DNA from 4 places in the Shewanella sp. Isolate7 genome. Region 1 is predicted to be linked to each of the others. Evidence: predicted binding sites of a transcription regulator. Region 1 holds the regulator's gene; each other region holds the start of a gene.
The links. The regulator sigma-54, encoded in region 1, starts transcription at its own class of promoters, with help from an activator protein. The targets are predictions, from matches to a motif close to GTTGGCACGNNNNTNGNNT.
Positions count from the first base shown of each region.

Region 2: the regulator sigma-54 is predicted to act here: its motif matches at 1,930-1,948, upstream of L1D47_RS00440 (DUF3192 domain-containing protein).
Region 3: the regulator sigma-54 is predicted to act here: its motif matches at 1,842-1,860, upstream of L1D47_RS13350 (flagellar hook-length control protein FliK).
Region 4: the regulator sigma-54 is predicted to act here: its motif matches at 2,131-2,149, upstream of L1D47_RS04630 (YggN family protein).

Region 1 is NZ_JAKEVJ010000003.1:65,669-69,831, reverse strand. It holds gene lptC (LPS export ABC transporter periplasmic protein LptC) at 1-92, shown strand, start outside; gene lptA (lipopolysaccharide transport periplasmic protein LptA) at 79-621, shown strand; gene lptB (LPS export ABC transporter ATP-binding protein) at 618-1,349, shown strand; gene L1D47_RS01385 (RNA polymerase factor sigma-54) at 1,483-2,970, shown strand; gene hpf (ribosome hibernation promoting factor) at 3,001-3,288, shown strand; gene ptsN (PTS IIA-like nitrogen regulatory protein PtsN) at 3,291-3,734, shown strand; gene rapZ (RNase adapter RapZ) at 3,731-4,163, shown strand, end outside.
Region 2 is NZ_JAKEVJ010000001.1:109,245-113,407, reverse strand. It holds gene syd (SecY-interacting protein) at 1-639, shown strand, start outside; gene L1D47_RS00450 (Zn-ribbon-containing protein) at 732-1,505, opposite strand; gene L1D47_RS00445 (hypothetical protein) at 1,505-1,840, opposite strand; gene L1D47_RS00440 (DUF3192 domain-containing protein) at 1,988-2,359, shown strand; gene L1D47_RS00430 (DUF2789 family protein) at 2,542-3,204, opposite strand; gene L1D47_RS00425 (GNAT family N-acetyltransferase) at 3,348-3,998, shown strand; gene L1D47_RS00420 (DUF962 domain-containing protein) at 3,991-4,163, shown strand, end outside.
Region 3 is NZ_JAKEVJ010000048.1:26,125-30,287, forward strand. It holds gene L1D47_RS13350 (flagellar hook-length control protein FliK) at 39-1,730, opposite strand; gene fliJ (flagellar export protein FliJ) at 1,958-2,404, opposite strand; gene fliI (flagellar protein export ATPase FliI) at 2,434-3,774, opposite strand; gene fliH (flagellar assembly protein FliH) at 3,746-4,163, opposite strand, start outside.
Region 4 is NZ_JAKEVJ010000012.1:78,316-82,478, forward strand. It holds gene L1D47_RS04625 (LysR family transcriptional regulator) at 1-879, opposite strand, end outside; gene L1D47_RS04630 (YggN family protein) at 1,225-2,055, opposite strand; gene glsB (glutaminase B) at 2,375-3,289, opposite strand; gene L1D47_RS04640 (YggL family protein) at 3,289-3,612, opposite strand; gene trmB (tRNA (guanosine(46)-N7)-methyltransferase TrmB) at 3,644-4,163, opposite strand, start outside.

The DNA.
Region 1 (4,163 bases):
TCCTCATTACCGGGGAAGGCTTATATGCCGATCTCAACGCACAAAATATACGACTGACGAGTCAGGTAGAAGGAACATATGAAACTAAATAGCCTTATTCTTGCTGGCCTGCTGTCCCTGGTCAGTATTGGCGCCCACGCCGAGGTAAACGACCTGCTGCAAGAGGTTAAGATCTCTGCCGCCAGCCAGGAAGCCGACATCAAGAACAACCAGATCATCTTCCACGGTCCGGTAGAAGTCACACAAGGCTCAATCAAGATTTTGGCCAGTAAGCTGCGCGCCTTCAGCAAAGAGAAGAATAGCGGCAAGATCCTCATCGCCACCGGCAACCCAGCCACCTACTCTCAGGTGATGGAAGATGGCCGCCCAGCATCTGCCAGTGCCAAGGAGATACGCTACGAGCTTTCCAGCCGCACCCTGACACTGATCGGCGACGCCACCCTGGAACAGGAAGGCAGCCAGGTCACAGGTTCGCAGATCCGCTACAACATAGAGCAGCAACAGCTGATCGCCGAGAGCAGCGGCAAAGACAGAGTGATCACCATCATTCAGCCTGAGAACTATCAGGAGCAGATCCAGCCAGAACAGAAACCCGAACAGCCCAAACAGGAAAAGCAATGACACACCTAACCTTGAAGGCGGAGAACCTCGCCAAGAGCTATAAGAGTCGTGCCGTTGTCCAAGACGTGAGCCTCACGGTCAAGACCGGGCAGATCGTCGGCCTGCTGGGGCCAAACGGCGCCGGCAAGACCACCACCTTCTACATGGTCGTCGGATTGGTGCAGAGCGACAAGGGCCGCATCTTTATCGACGATGACGACCTGACGCTGGATCCCATGCACCTGCGCGCCCGCAAGGGCATAGGTTATCTGCCTCAGGAAGCCAGCATCTTTCGTAAGCTCTCGGTACGCGACAACATCATGGCCGTACTGCAGACCCGCAGCGATCTGAACAACGACGGCCGCGAAGAGGAACTGGAACACCTGCTGGAAGAGTTCCATATCACCCACATCCGTGACAGCCACGGCATGGCACTCTCAGGTGGTGAACGTCGCCGGGTAGAGATCGCCAGGGCGCTGGCCGCCAACCCTAAGTTTATTCTTCTCGACGAGCCTTTCGCCGGGGTCGATCCCATCTCGGTCATCGACATCAAGAAGATCATCGAGCAGCTTAAGAATCGTGGCCTGGGGGTGTTGATCACCGACCATAATGTGCGCGAAACACTAGATGTCTGTGAGAAAGCCTATATCGTCAGCCATGGTAATCTGATCGCCGAAGGCACACCCGCCGAAATCTTAGACAACCAGCAAGTACGAGCAGTGTACTTAGGTGAACAATTCAAGCTATAGTTAATCTTATAACGGGGCCACACAGAAAAACCTATCTTAGATTGTGGCCTTAGCGACTATTCGATATATTTGTCCGGCACATATAGCCAGAGCTTTCTCATTTTATAATTAGAAACAAGGGAATAGCAGTACGATGAAAGCGTCACTTCAGCTCAAAATGGGTCAGCATCTCACCATGACGCCCCAGCTACAACAGGCCATTCGTCTGTTGCAGTTGTCGTCATTAGAGTTGCAGCAGGAGATCCAGCAGGCATTAGAATCTAACCCGCTACTGGAGTTGGACGAAGAGCAGGAGAGCGCCAATGTCGAGCTGCAAGATGATACCGTCAGCGACAACTTCGATAACAAGTACGACGACAAGATAGAGCTGGATTCGAGCCAGGATAATTCAGGTGTCGAGACCTCTGACGCCCTGACCCAGGACTCCATGCCAGACGAGCTGCCGGTCGATACCACCTGGGACGAGGTCTATACCGCCTCGCCCAACTCCAGCTCGGGCGCCATGCGTGACGACGACATGCCTTTTCAGGGTGAAACCAGCGAAGGCCTGTATGAACACCTTGAGTGGCAGAAGAACCTGACCCCCTTTTCCGATAACGATCTGGCCATCGCCACCGCCATCATAGATGCCATCGACGAGCGTGGTTACCTGACCCAGACCTGTGAAGATATTCTCGAAGCCATGGGCGATCCTGAGATCGAACTCGACGAGGTCGAGGCTGTACTCAAGCGGGTACAACACTTCGATCCCATCGGCGTGGCGGCGAGGGATCTCAGCGAATGCCTGACGATTCAGCTCGCCCAATACAGCGACGACACGCCGCACATCGCCAACGCCCGCATGCTGATCAAGGAACATCTGGATCTCATCGCCGGCCGCGACTTCCGTCTGTTGATGCGCAAGACCAAGCTCAAAGAAGATGACCTAAGGGATGCCATCGCCCTGATCCAGACACTCAATCCCCGTCCCGGTCTCGCCATCACCGCCAGCCGCGACGAGTATGTGATCCCGGATGTGACCGTCACCAAGAAGAAGGGGCGCTGGGTGGTCGAGCTTAATCCCGACAGCATGCCCAAGATCAACGTCAATCAGCAGTATGCCGCCATGGCGCGCAGCACCAAGAGCCAGGCGGATGGCCAGTTTATTCGTGGCCACCTGCAGGAAGCCAAATGGTTCCTTAAGAGCCTGGAGAGCCGCAACGAGACCCTGCTCAAGGTGACCAACTGTATCGTCGACTTCCAACAAGGCTTCTTCGAATTTGGTGAAGAGGCGATGAAGCCCATGGTACTGAACGACATTGCCGAGGCGGTGGAGATGCACGAGTCCACCATCTCACGTGTGACCACACAAAAATATATGCATACCCCGAGAGGGATCTTCGAACTCAAATACTTCTTCTCCAGTCACGTCGGTACCGACGATGGCGGAGAGTGCTCTTCAACAGCAATACGCGCCTTCATCAAGAAGCTGGTTGCTGCGGAAAACCAGAAAAAGCCATTGAGCGACAGCAAGATGGCTCAACTCTTGGCCGAACAGGGTATCAAGGTAGCTAGACGCACCATTGCCAAGTATCGCGAAGCGATGCTGATACCGCCGTCGAATCAGCGCAAGAGCTTATAAAACAAACCTGGAAACTGGAGGACTATCTTTATGCAAATAAACCTGACTGGGCACCATATCGAGATCACCCAATCTCTACGAAGCTACATCGAAGAGAAATTCACAAAGCTTGAACGTCATTTCGATCAGATCAATAATGTGCACGTTGTATTAAATGTCGAAAAGTTGCAACAGAAGGTTGAGGCAAAGTTACATCTCCGCGGCGGAGAAGTGTTCGCAACATCCGAACATGCGGACATGTATGCCGCGATAGACTCCCTGATTGACAAACTCGATCGTCAGGTCATTAAACACAAAGAGAAGCTTACTAAACATTAACGATGGAACTGAGTACCATCCTGCGGCCGGAGTGCACCACCTGCGCCACTCCGGGCAGTAAGAAAAAGGTACTGGAGCTTATCAGCGACTTAGCCGCTGTCCAGTACCCTACCCTCTCCTCTCAAGAAATTTTTGAAAGCCTTCTGGCTCGAGAGAAAATGGGCAGCACAGGTATAGGCAATGGTATCGCGATTCCTCACGGGCGGCTGACCAACATAGATCAACCCGTGGCCGTACTGGTGAAATGTGCTGAACCAATCGCATTCGATGCCATTGACAATCAGCCCGTCGATATCCTTTTTGCATTATTAGTGCCCGCAGATCAATGCGAGCAACATCTTAGCACCCTGGCCGCCATGGCCGAGAAGCTCAATGATAAGGCGATCATTAAGCAGCTAAGAAAGACCCAAGATGAATCCGAACTCTATCAGGTGATCACCCAATGAAATTGGTTTTGGTATCAGGACGCTCAGGATCGGGAAAATCCGTCGCGCTTAGGGTCTTAGAAGATCTAGGCTATTACTGTGTCGATAATCTGCCACTGCAGATGATGGAGTCCCTGCTGGAGCAGCTCAAGGGACGCAACGATCTCGTGGCCATCAGTGTCGACGTGCGCAATATGCCGAGCGAAGAGATCCAGCTGGAAAAGCAGCTGGCCAAGCTTCCCAAAGATACCGAAATCTTAAGTTTCTTCCTGAACTCCAGCGACAGCGTGCTGCTCAAGCGCTATAGCGAGACCCGCAGACTACACCCGCTGTCACGCTCTAAGGTCTCCCTCAAGGAGGCGATACAGCTCGAAGGTAAGTTACTGGATCCCATCGCTAAACTGGTGGATCACTACATAGATACCTCCAACCTCAACATCTATGAGCTAA
Region 2 (4,163 bases), on a different contig from region 1:
CAATTTTTTACGCTTTATCATCAAGCCTATAGCGACAAACTGGGGGAATTTCCCCGCTATTTCCCCTTAGGGGAAGCCTCAATCTGCGTCCTGGCGTGCGATCAGGAAAAGGTGGAAGCGTCGCCCGAGCGCTCGGTGCAGTGGCAGGCGGTAAGACGCGACAGCCAGGGGCAGTTCGACAACATAGAGCATGCGCTCTCCATCAAACTGCATCCGAGCATACAGGCCTTGTATGGGCGCTATTTTTCGGCGCCGCTGATGTTTGACTCAGACTTTGGTAAAGGGGAGCTACTACAGCCTTGGAACCAGCAAGATTTTGAATACTTACAGCAAAATCTCATCGGCCACCTGATGATGAAACAGAAGCTGAAACAGCCTGCGACCTGGTTTATCGGCGTGCTGGGGGAAGGCGACGAGATGTTGGTGGTGGATAATGAGAATGGCAGCGTCTGGATAGAGATTCCGGGTGAGCTGCCTCATCGTCAACTGGCCGATAGTCTGGAGGATTTTATTGCTTCTCTTAGCCCGCGAGTCTGTCCGCCGCAGAAACCGGTCGAAGTCGCTATGCCCGAGACAGATCATCCCGGGATCTGGCAGCGACTCAAGACCATGTGGCGCCATCTGCGCGCTAAGGGCTAAGCTCAGCGTTAAATAATAGTCTGCTCACAAAGGACTATAGCGGTGAAGAGACGCCTTGGTTGAAGTGCGCCTCATTTGCAGAGACGTATTGATTAAAGGTGATCCCAGGAGATGTTGGAGACGATGCGGCAGTTATCGCATTTGAAGTGGAACAGATCCAGCAGTGGTGTCTCCTGTAGCCAATGGGGGTTACCGCAACGTGGACAGGGTCTTTGCTGTTCGGCGGCCAGACTCTCGCCCCCTACACGATAGAGATAGTAGTAGGTAGGGATCTTGGTGAGGTATTCGATGCGTCCACGCAGATCCCAGCCGCGACGAAACAGGTCGCTGTCGCACTGACTCAGTTCGTCTAAGGCGGCAAACTCTGCCTTAGTGGCCGCCGCCATCTGCAATTCATCACAGGCCTGCCATTCGGTTTGCCACTTGATCACCCGCTTGTGATCGCCGTTAAAGGTCGCCGGGAGTCGATACAAGGGAATGGGCTGCAGGGTATCACCATTTCTCAGGGGAGAGCACATATGCACATAGCTGGTATAGAGTAGTTGCCAGCTGGGTGTCTCTGTGCTGCTGACTTCAGAGTTGATATCCTGACCGATATATTTTTCTCTTGGATGCAACAGTTTGGCCTCGGTGAGTTCTTCGAGGGCATAGTTGACCCAGGGGCTGTTGAAACGTTTGGCTAGGCTGCTCTTTTCTGGTAACAGCAGATGCACCCTGAATTCACCTTCGTTGAAGGCCACGGCAAATTCGCGTCCCAATACCTGACCATTGGCGCGGTAGGCTTCGAGTAGACCATTAATGGCACGCTCGGCGGCCGTGATGGTGGTGTTGTCAAAACACTCGAATCTGAGTTCCACCACGTGCATCAGCAATTACCCTTGTCGTTTAATTTGGCTTCGAGCTCGGTGATACGTTTAATCAAGATCTCTTGATTGGCAGTGAGCTTAGCGACCTGCTCAGCCAGCTGGGCAAGATTCGGCGCCGCCTCTGCACTCTGAATACTTGCTGTAGGTGCCGCTGCGCTGACCACTATCGCCGCCTGTTCGTCGGCCGACATTGATTTAAAGCGTTGTAACCCTTGTACCAGTATGGGCATGGGAAGTGAGTTGCCGAGACTCGCCTTGATTAAAGCCAGGCTGGGGGGCTTACCCGCCAGACTCAATTTTCGTGCGGCGACCAGCACCTGTTCGAGAGGACTCATGATTGGTGAAATTCCTTACTTTTTAGCCTGGCTGACATGAATTAAAAATCAAATTTATCTTAAGGTTTTGATAAATATTGATATGTCTGTTTGGCATAAGCTTTGCTTTACCTGAATCCAGTTATAATAGATAAACAGGACGTGAAAGTGAAAACAAAATTAACAACAGCATTGGTCTTAGGCGCCGCCAGTATAGCGCTATCTGGGTGTGTATTGAATGTGGGCGAAGGCGACAAGGGATGGAGCACAGGTAATTCTTGGGAGCGCGTGCAGGAGCAGAACCGCGTTAATCTGTCTAAGTTATCTTTGGGGATGACCCGCGACCAGGTGCTGACACTGATGGGCACAGCCGATTTTAACGAGGCCTATACCAAGCAAGATAAGACGATCAACGTACTCTACTATCGTACCCAGCGTACGCGCGAAGATGGCACGACCACTAAGGATGAATGTACACCTATTGTGATCACGGATAACCGCGTCGTGGGCTGGGGCGAGAAGGCCTATCAGAACATGTAATGGAATAAGTTAACCTTTAAAGGCAAGCCAAGTTGGCTTGCTTTTTTGTTTAGGTCTTTTGGTGTTAAGCCTTTTGGCGGCCTTAGTTCGTTGCGCTATAAGGTGATACTTTATGCCTATAGCCTAGGCTCTAAGCTGGGCATCGAGATGATCGATCACCTCTGTCCACATGGCATCTTCTGCTAAGGAAGGTGCGAATAAGTCCCGTGCTTGCTCTGCGTGTGCTTAAAGTGGATAGATGCTAGGCACAGTTTGCAGCGAATGGCCCTAGTCCTTCGCAAGAACTGTAACGCAGCAAATACCGCTGTAAGCCTCGCCCTGCGGGGCTTTGATAGCAACACCATTTCGGCGTTATTCAACTTCAGCAGGCCTCGGCATGCCCTCAGTTGAATGCCTTGAACTGTCGCTGCTATCAAAGCCAGAGCTGTGCGCTTGCTCTGCGTGTGCTTAAAGTGGATAGATGCTAGGCACAGTTTGCAGCGAATGGCCCTAGTCCTTCGCAAGAACTGTAACGCAGCAAATACCGCTGTAAGCCTCGCCCTGCGGGGCTTTGATAGCAACACCATTTCGGCGTTATTCAACTTCAGCAGGCCTCGGCATGCCCTCAGTTGAATGCCTTGAACTGTCGCTGCTATCAAAGCCAGAGCTGTGCGACGACTTGTTCGCACCTTCCCTAAGGCCTCGGCTAAAAAGTGCTTCTGGGCCTGAGACCAGAAGGGCGCCTCGGCAATATGGATCTCCGCGGCGATGGAATGTTGCTTGATAAAAGCCTCTACGGCATCGGGGTCGCTCGGCAGGCCGAGTTGATCAAATAAGCTGGCTAGATCGGGTTGTGTTATATCCATCTTATCCCTCGCTTGTTAGTAGTAATGAGGTGCTCCTATTTAGTATGCAATAAATTGATAAAGTTTCGAATCGATTAAAGTTTGCACTTTTTTACGAGCTTGTTACATTGGACAATGTTGATCTGGATCAAGGAATAACAGCAATGATGACAACAGCTACCCCACCTGTTAATGAAACCTATAAAGCTGTCTATTTAACCGCCGAAGACCTACGTGTCGCCGCCTCGATTCTCTATAACGCCTACCATGATGATCCCTTCTTTATTGCCGCCCTGCATAAGGGAGACAAGGCGCAATATGAACAGAAGCTGCGTGGGGCTATTCGCGAGGAACTGCATACCCTCTGGCAAGAGGAGCAGGCTTTGATCGGCCTGTTTGAGGAGGAACGCCTGATTGGCTTGGCCTGTATCGTGACCCAGCAGGTACCTTTAGGGGAAGCCAGATATTGGCATTGGCGCCTCAAGATGTTGTTAAGCGCCGGTTGGCAGTCGACCCAGGCGCTGATGAAGAAAGAGTCTTCGATCCTCGAACATCTGCCCAGCACTCAATGTGGCATATTGCAGTTCATTGCCGTCCCCCCGATCGAGCAGCATAAGGGGTTAGGTAAGCGTTTGATTCAGGCGGTAATGAGCTGGTGTGACGAGCAACCCGAGCTCGAAGGCGTCGGGGTTTACGTGACACAGGACGAGCATGCTCATCTCTTTTCTTCCATGGATTTTGCGCCCATTGAGCGCCTGGTCATCGGTGGCGTGCCGGGGGAGCTGCTTTTCTATCGGAGCACCGAAATTGAGTAAACGCTATACCAACTTTCGGGATTTCTATCCGTTTTATCTGTCGCAGCATAGAGATCCTAGGTGCCGCACCTTGCATTATGTCGGTAGCCTGTCGGTGCTCGCACTCTTAGTCATGGCTATTGTGCTGGGCAAATATTGGATGCTGTGGCTGCTGCCGGTCTTGGG
Region 3 (4,163 bases), on a different contig from region 1:
AACGATTGGGCAATCATACCAACCTATAGGTTACCTGCTTACGCGTAATAATCTATACCCGAACGATAACTTGTTGCGTTATTCGACACTAACAGGCTCTCTTCTGCCGAAATTTCATCCATCTCAGCCAGACCATGGCCGGCTCCTTCGCCCTGCTCGCCGCTGCCATCCTGCTCTTTACCGCCTTGGGAGACGTTACTGTCGGTCAGCTGCATCCCCTGCTCGGCCAAAAGCTCTCGCAGACGTGGGATAGCCTGCTCGACCAGATCCCGTGTCTGGGTCTGAGTCACATGGAACTGCACCTGAGTCTGATCACCCTGCACCTGAACCCGTACCATCATGTGGCCAAGCTCGGGGGGATCCAAGCGAATCTCCGCCTGTTGTACACCTTGGCTCACCATGGCCACCAGCTGCTGACGCATCACGGGGGAGAACTTTTGGATCATCTCCTGCATCTGAACCACAGGTTCACCCTGAGGCTTGATAGACATCTGATATTGCGGGATGGCCTCGCTTCTTGCCCCCTGTAATCCCTGTATCGACAAGCCATTAAGCTTAGTATCAGGTGCAACATCGCTCATGTCGCCAACCTTTGACGACATGGCAACGGAGAGGTTAGCCTCCCTCAAGAGCGCTTGCGCCCCCTTGGCATCGCCACGGGCTTCGGCAAGTTTGCCAACGCTGTTTTGTGTCTGCTCGACGGCTAGCTTGGCTTCACTAAACTTAGACTCACCCAACTTAGACTCACCGAATTTGGCCTCGCCCAATATGACTTTAGCCCCTTTGTCATCGCCCGCACCATCTAAGCCGTTCGCCTTCATGACAGAGGCTAGGCCTCCTTGGCTGGACTCAACTTGACCAAGACCTGCCTGACCAATACCAGCTTGGCTGATTGGAGAGTCACTGGCAGCGCCAGCCGTCTGTGATGGTCCAACTTGAGAAGAAGCCGCCGGGGTTTGCGATTGACCGGCTAGGGCGGCGAGATACTTCTTGGCGTCACTTATCAGCGCCGCGAGATTTGCCTCATCGGTCTCAGTTGCCTTGCCTTGGCCCTGAGCCAGCTTTCCTTTATCAGTCACACCATGAATAAGCCCCTCTAGCATCTGGGGCGGCAAGGCCATCAATTCATCCTCGGACAAACCCGTCTGGGCCACCACCTCATTCAGGGCGTCATCGGGAAGATGCGCAAGGATAGCCTCGCTCCCTAATCCATTAGGATTGATAACTGGCTGGATATGATCGTCCCCGGCGCCAGGTTTAAGTGAGTCGCCTATGCCTTCTAGCACTTCTTTTTCACCGTCGACTCTATCCTTAGCCCCCTTAACCAAGCTAGGAAACAACTCGTTATCGGCAGAAGACTCACCATCACCTTCACCCGGCGGCAAAATGACGCCGTCGGCGGCAAGCTCCGCCTCATCCCCCAACTTGTTGGCAAGCTGGATCTGCGCCAGCACATGGGAGACATCGTCGCTATCTTTGTCCTGATCAGAGTCCTTAGCTTGCTTAGCACCGGCCTTGGCGACGCTATCGCCAGCAGCCAGGTTATCGCCCGGGTTTTGCGGGCGAGACTTCGCCGGTGAACTCTTCTCATCCTGATTGCTTACCTTAGCCAAAGCCTCTGAAAAACCTTTGTTTTCTGACTTTGACTCGGCAGTCGATTCGGACGAACTGGGCAACACCCCGCCTTTCTCTTTGCCGGACTCGACATTGGATAGGAGTATCTGGGTCATCTGTGGCATGCTTCCTCCAACACTCATTTGGGGCTCGCTAAGTTCACGTGCCGCCCGAGCGTCAATTATTCGCTGTCGCTATGGACTCAATAGCCCTTACTAACCAAAATCTAGCAATAAAAATGCCAAGTTAATAACAACTAGGATTAAAAAAGACGCGGTTTGAGAAGAGAGGCCTAAGGGGGAAAGCGGCGAATGTCTCCGCAGCTCTCACCGAAGGGCAAAGGTTAACGAGTGGACTGACGGAAGAACTGCTGAGAGGCAAACTCGTCGATCATCTTTTGTTCCTGTTTAGCCTCAAATTTTTGTTTAGCCTCGGCCTTATGGCTCAACAACAACTCGACCGCCTTGCGCTTTTGTTGCTTACCCTGCCAATATTCCTGCGCCTTCACACGCTGCTTGTCGGTTTCGGCGACGGCGAATACCTGCTTGTCGATCGCCTCATCGATTTGACGAATGAACTGATGAAATTGATGATAGCTACTGGCGGCAATCACTTGGCCCTGTTTACCTTCCATCTGTTTCATATAGTCCAGACGGTACTGCCGAAGGGCATCGAGCTGCTGGCGGCACTTATTGAGGGTCAGCTGCACACCTCGAAGCTGAGTCGCCGCAGCTTCCTCTGCATCGAGGGCTAACTTGAGTACTGTCTCTAAGGGATCATGTTTCGCCATGGCAGTTTCGCTCTCGGATTAGTGCCAGACTAGACCTGACACTGGGCACTTAACTGCCCCAGCATCAAGGCGCTGGAATCGAAGCTGATGGCCTCCTTCATGGTCTGCCTCAAGAAGGCATTCATGGCAGGCTGCAGCCGAATGGCGTTGTCGATACGTGGGTCGCTCCCCTGGGTATAGGCACCGATAGAGATAAGATCGCGGTTCTGTTGATACAGAGAATACATCTGCTTCACCCGCCGCGTAGCCTCGAGATGCGCATCGCTGATCACCATTGGTGCCACACGGCTGATAGAGGCCTCGACATCGATGGCGGGATAATGGCCAGAATCGGCTAGCGCCCGCGATAATACGATGTGGCCATCGAGGATCGCCCTCGCCGCATCGGCGATGGGGTCTTGCAGATCGTCCCCCTCGGTGAGCACGGTATAAAAAGCGGTAATAGAGCCCTGTCCTGCGCCGCCATTACCGGCGCGCTCCACCAGTTTGGGCAACTTGGCAAACACAGAAGGCGGATAACCTTTAGTCGCAGGTGGCTCACCGACCGCTAGGGCAATCTCACGCTGCGCCTGGGCGTAACGGGTCAGGCTGTCCATCAAGAGCAGCACGTTATAACCCAGATCGCGAAAGTACTCGGCGATGCGGGTCGAGGTCTCACAGGCCCTTAAGCGCATCAGCGGAGAGGTATCGGCGGGCGCCGCCACCACCACGCTGCGGGCGCGTCCCTCGGCCCCCAGGATCTCTTCGATAAACTCTTTGACCTCTCGGCCACGTTCCCCGACTAGGCCCACCACGATCACATCGGCCGTGGTCCCCCGAGTCATCATGCCCAGCAGCACACTCTTACCCACGCCGGAACCGGCAAACAGGCCCATACGCTGGCCCTTACCCACGGTCAACATGGCGTTGATGGCGCGAACGCCGACATCCAAGGGTTCGCTGATGGCGCGTCGCGCCAGGGGGTTTAACATGGTGGCGTGGCGAGTGGCTCTCTGGTCGGTATGCAGCAGGCCCAGGCCATCTATCGGCGCGCCATTACCATCAAGCACGCGGCCAAGCAGGCCCATGCCGACATTCAGCCCGGTCTGCTCACCCAGTGGCGTCACCTTGGCGCCAGGCATCACCCCACTGAGCTCCTCGATGGGCATCAGGTAGAGTAGCTTGTCGTCGAAGCCTATTACCTCGGCGATCAGATCCCCAGCCATGGTGGCAATGCTACACAGGCTCCCCACGGGCGCCTTGCAACCGGTAGCCTCCAGGGTGAGACCCACCACGCGCACCAGCTGACCCGACGCCTCGGGCATAAATGGCGCGACCGCCTGGGTATGGTGTCTTAGCTTATCAAGTAGTCGGCTTTGACGTGTCTTCATCTGGGCTCGTCTCTTGCGGTGCATCACCAGGTATTGGCTGTTCGCCCTGCTCTACCTGTGTCGAGGTATCGACAGCGGCCTGGCTTTTAGCTTCCTGGGTATTAGTTTCCTGAGTATCAGTTTCCTGGCTGTCAGTTTCCTGCCTGTCAGTTTCCAGGCTTCCTGTCACCTTATGGCCGCCTTGTGCTGCCTCTGCATCTTGGGGTTGAGGCTCGGGGACCTTCTCCATCGCGGCAAGCTGTTGCAACCTCTGCTGCTCCAGGCGTTCTTCACTGGCAACCAGCTTATCGAATACGGCTTTTATTCTATGCTCAAGGCCCATATCGACCCGGCTACGACTGTTACTCACTATGCATTCGCCGCGGCCCAAGGTGGGATCGGCCTCTAAT
Region 4 (4,163 bases), on a different contig from region 1:
ATCCTTAATGAAGTCGATAAAGGCGCTAACTTTAGGTGCCAGGTGTTTACGTCTTGGGTAAACGGCCTGCAGTGGCAGATGGTGAGTTAACTGCCATTCTGGCAATAGTGGCACCAGTGTGCCCTTCTCTATCTCATCTTCCAGCAGGTAACTGGCAAGATAGACGACCCCCAGGCCACTTACCGCGGCAGACTTAAGCGCAGGGGCGTTATCGACCCTGAAATTACCCGATACACCTATCTCGCAGTAGTCGTCACCCTTCTTAAACTGCCAGACGCTATGCTCATGCCACTCACCGTGGTACACCAGACAGTTATGATCCACCAGCTGTTCGGGGCGCTCAGGGTAGCCGTGCTTGGCAACATACTCAGGCGATGCCGCCAGCAGGAACTGACACTTCATCAGCGGCCTGGCCACCATGCCGAGTGGTAACTGCTCAGACATGGTCAATAGCAGATCCAAACCTTCACTGACCACATCGACCTTATGATCCAACAGGCTTACCTGTAGCTCCAACTCGGGATGTCTGGCCATAAAATCGGGCAAGGCAGGAATGATGTGCATGGTACCGAAAGATTGGGAGATCCCCACCTTGAGTACACCGCGTGTGGCATCGTTAAGATTGTGCACGCTGGCAACCGCCTGGTCGGCATCGCGCAACAACTCTTCACCCTGGGCATAAAGTAGCTGTCCGGCTTCGGTTAAACTCAGACTCCGAGTGGTACGCTGTATCAGCTGAACACCTAATTTATGCTCAAGATCGGCAACTTGAGTACTGACCTTTGATTTAGAAATCCCCAATTTTCGCGCAGCAGAGCTAAAACTCCCGGCACGAGCAACATGAGTAAAAATTGCAATAGGTTCTAAAAGTTCTAACATTTAAATAGCCTTAAGGTGTATGCGACCCTATAAATACCAATTATAAATCATAGAGATACCTCCTGACTTCGAAGTTATCCCCTTGACTATGCAGATTATTTTAAGAGTAGAGTCAGACTGTTAGCCATTTCGTTATCGAAATTTCGCCAGCATTGTTATTATTTTTTACAAGTATACCAAAGATTTGCTCTTTGATTCTAATACCTATTTTCTAGCCACTATACACCCAGTTAGGAGTGGAGGAAAAGTCATAAGAATGGCGGGCCCAGAATAAAAAAAGCCCTGCACCCAAGGTAAGTGCAGGGAAATGTGGATGTTGCTTTGCCAGAGGAGATTGTTTGCGACTTATTCGCGCAGGGTTTGTTGCTTAGCACTAACCAGTGGATAGTCGCGCAGCGCCGGGACTTCACTACGCATCTGAGACTCTAAGGCAACCAGTTGCTGGAAGTTGTCACACAGCTTGTCGGCGCGCGCTTCAAGATCCGTTGCCTGCTGTTCAATCTGGGCTTCGATATCGTCGCCCACCTTGTCCATCTTGGCAGAGAAGGCGTTCATCTTCTCTTCGAAGCTCTCACCGTCACCCTTCATCATCTCGCTCCCCAGGGTCATCATCATGCTACCGATAGAGCTCTGCACCAGCTGCTCCATCTCCTGCTCGAACTCTTTACCGAAGGTATCTTCGATAGAAGATTCGGTCGCGCCCAGGTAAAACTTGTCGCCATTCTGGTAGGCAACCGTGTCGATACGCTGAGACAGGCCGTCCATCATCTCATCAATTTTCGCGCCAGCGGCGTCGCCTAACAGAGGGGTGAGCGCCATGCTAACCGCGGTAGAGGCTATATCGACGGCGTCATGCACCACGTCGATCACCTCGGGCAGCTGCTTAGACACCTCACCTGCATATTGGTTAACCAGGGCCTGCTGCTTATCGTTGAGCTCAACCTTGTCACCGTTAACGTACAGACGACCAAGCTCGATGCGATACACCTCTTTTTTGGCTTCACTGACCACCAGCTTGCTCGGCTCTACCGAGACATCATAGTTAAGGCTGACCTCACACTGCTTGTCATCTCTGCCGAACGAGATGTGGTCGTCCTTATCCTCACCTGCCCAGGCGGCACTGGTGGTGGCAAGTACGAAAGCGGTCAGTCCAAGAGATGCGGTCAATTTCTTCATATTCTTAATCCTTAAGTCATTGAAAATCACATGATGTGAAGCTTAAGGTGCACCATGTGTCATTGAGAGCAAACAATACAGGTATCGTGCCAATTTTAACTAATTTAATATAATCAATAGATTAGGTAAATTTTGCGTTATAAGGTAAAACCTGCCTGTCGGCAAGGATCTCAGAAAAGTAAAGCCTTCTGCCAGTTTTTAGCAAATTTCACCATTGAGGGAATGGCGGCTAATAGAAGAAAAGAGAAGAAAAGAGAAAAAAGAAATCGGCTAAGAGTGAAAAGGCTGAATAAAAAGAGCGCCTCGGATAGGCGCTCTATTATAAGATAGAGCGGCCCAGGGCTTGGGAGAGTCGCTCCAGCGCGGCAGTGCCCGCCAGGGAGTTACCGTTCTTATCGAGTTCGGGCGACCAGACACAGATGCTCATGTCCCCAGGGATCACGGCGATGATACCGCCGCCCACACCACTCTTGCCCGGCATGCCCACACGATAGGCAAATTCACCTGCGCCGTCGTACAGACCAGATGTCGCCAGCAGCGCGTTAAGCTTACGTGTCTGTATGGGGGAGACCACCTGCTGCCCAGAAAGGCTCTGGCCACGATTGGCCAGATAGAGCATGGCCCTTGAGAGATCGGCGCAGCTCATCTTAAGCGCGCAGTAGTGAAAGTAGTTTTTCAGTACCTTATCGACATCGTTGCTAAAGTTGCCGAACGATTTCATCAAATAGGCTATCGCCGCATTGCGGGCACTATGCTCATATTCCGAGGCCGCGACGCGCTTGTCATAAATCACATGGGGATCGGCGCTCAGCTTTCTCACCACCTCGAGCATATGATGCTTGGGCGCACCGAGACGACTCTGCAGCAGGTCGGCGATGATCAGGGCACCGGCGTTGATAAAGGGGTTTCTCGGCACCCCGCGCTCGAGCTCAATCTGCACCAGGGAGTTAAATGATTGCCCCGATGGCTCCTTGCCGACACGCGACCAGATCTCCCCCTCCTCATACAGAGTCAGGGCGACCGTGAGGCTAAAGACCTTGGAGATACTCTGGATCGAAAAGGGCTCGAGATAGTCTCCAGCCCCTATGGTTTGACCGTCTACTGTGGTCACGGCGATCCCAAGCTTTGTGGGATCGACCTCCGCCAGGGCAGGAATATAGTCGGCGACCTTGCCCTTTCCCAGCAGAGGACGCACCTGCTCGATAATGGTCTCGAGCAGGTCCTTCTGTGGCATTAGTTCCACCAGATGTCGTACAGCTCGCTAACCACAACATCTTTAGCCGGCTGCTTCTTCCAGAAGTCACTCACGGCTTGTCGGTCTTCTTCGGTGCACTTGCCAATGGTTTGAGTGGCAATGATGCCCTCCCACTCTTTATGGCCGCCACCGTGGAAACCCAGCTTTCGCTCTTCGATCACCTGGTCGATAAACTGGTCGACGATAGCATCGATCTGCTCTTCGGTTACCGAATCATCAAAGGTCCAATTCACATCGAAGCCGAACTCTTGAAACTCATCAATGCGTAATTTTTTACGTAAACGACGACTACGTGTTGCCATGTGTATTCCCTCTTTTATATAGAAATAAAGCTTACTCGGTACGCTCGAACATCAGATCCCAGACGCCATGCCCCAGACGATGACCCCTGGCCTCAAACTTGGTCAAAGGGCGATGATCCGGACGGGGCACAAAATCCCCCTCTTGTGCCTGGTTCTTATAACCGGGCGCGTCGCTCATCACCTCTAACATATGCTCGCTATAGTTTTCCCAATCGGTCGCCAGATGGAACACACCGCCAACCTTCAGGCAACGACGGATAAGCTGGGCAAACTCGGGCTGCACGATACGGCGCTTATGATGACGCTTCTTATGCCAAGGATCAGGAAAGAATAGCTGTACTCTGGCTAGGCTGCCGCTTTGAATGCTGTTTTCCAATACCTCGATGGCGTCATGGTGAAACACGCGCAGGTTAGTAACACCGGCCTCAGCCGCATCTGCCAGGCAGGCACCGACACCGGGCTTGTGCACTTCGATACCGATGAAGTTAAGCTCCGGAGCGGCCTTGGCCATCTCGACGAGTGAAGCGCCCATGCCGAAACCAATTTCCAAT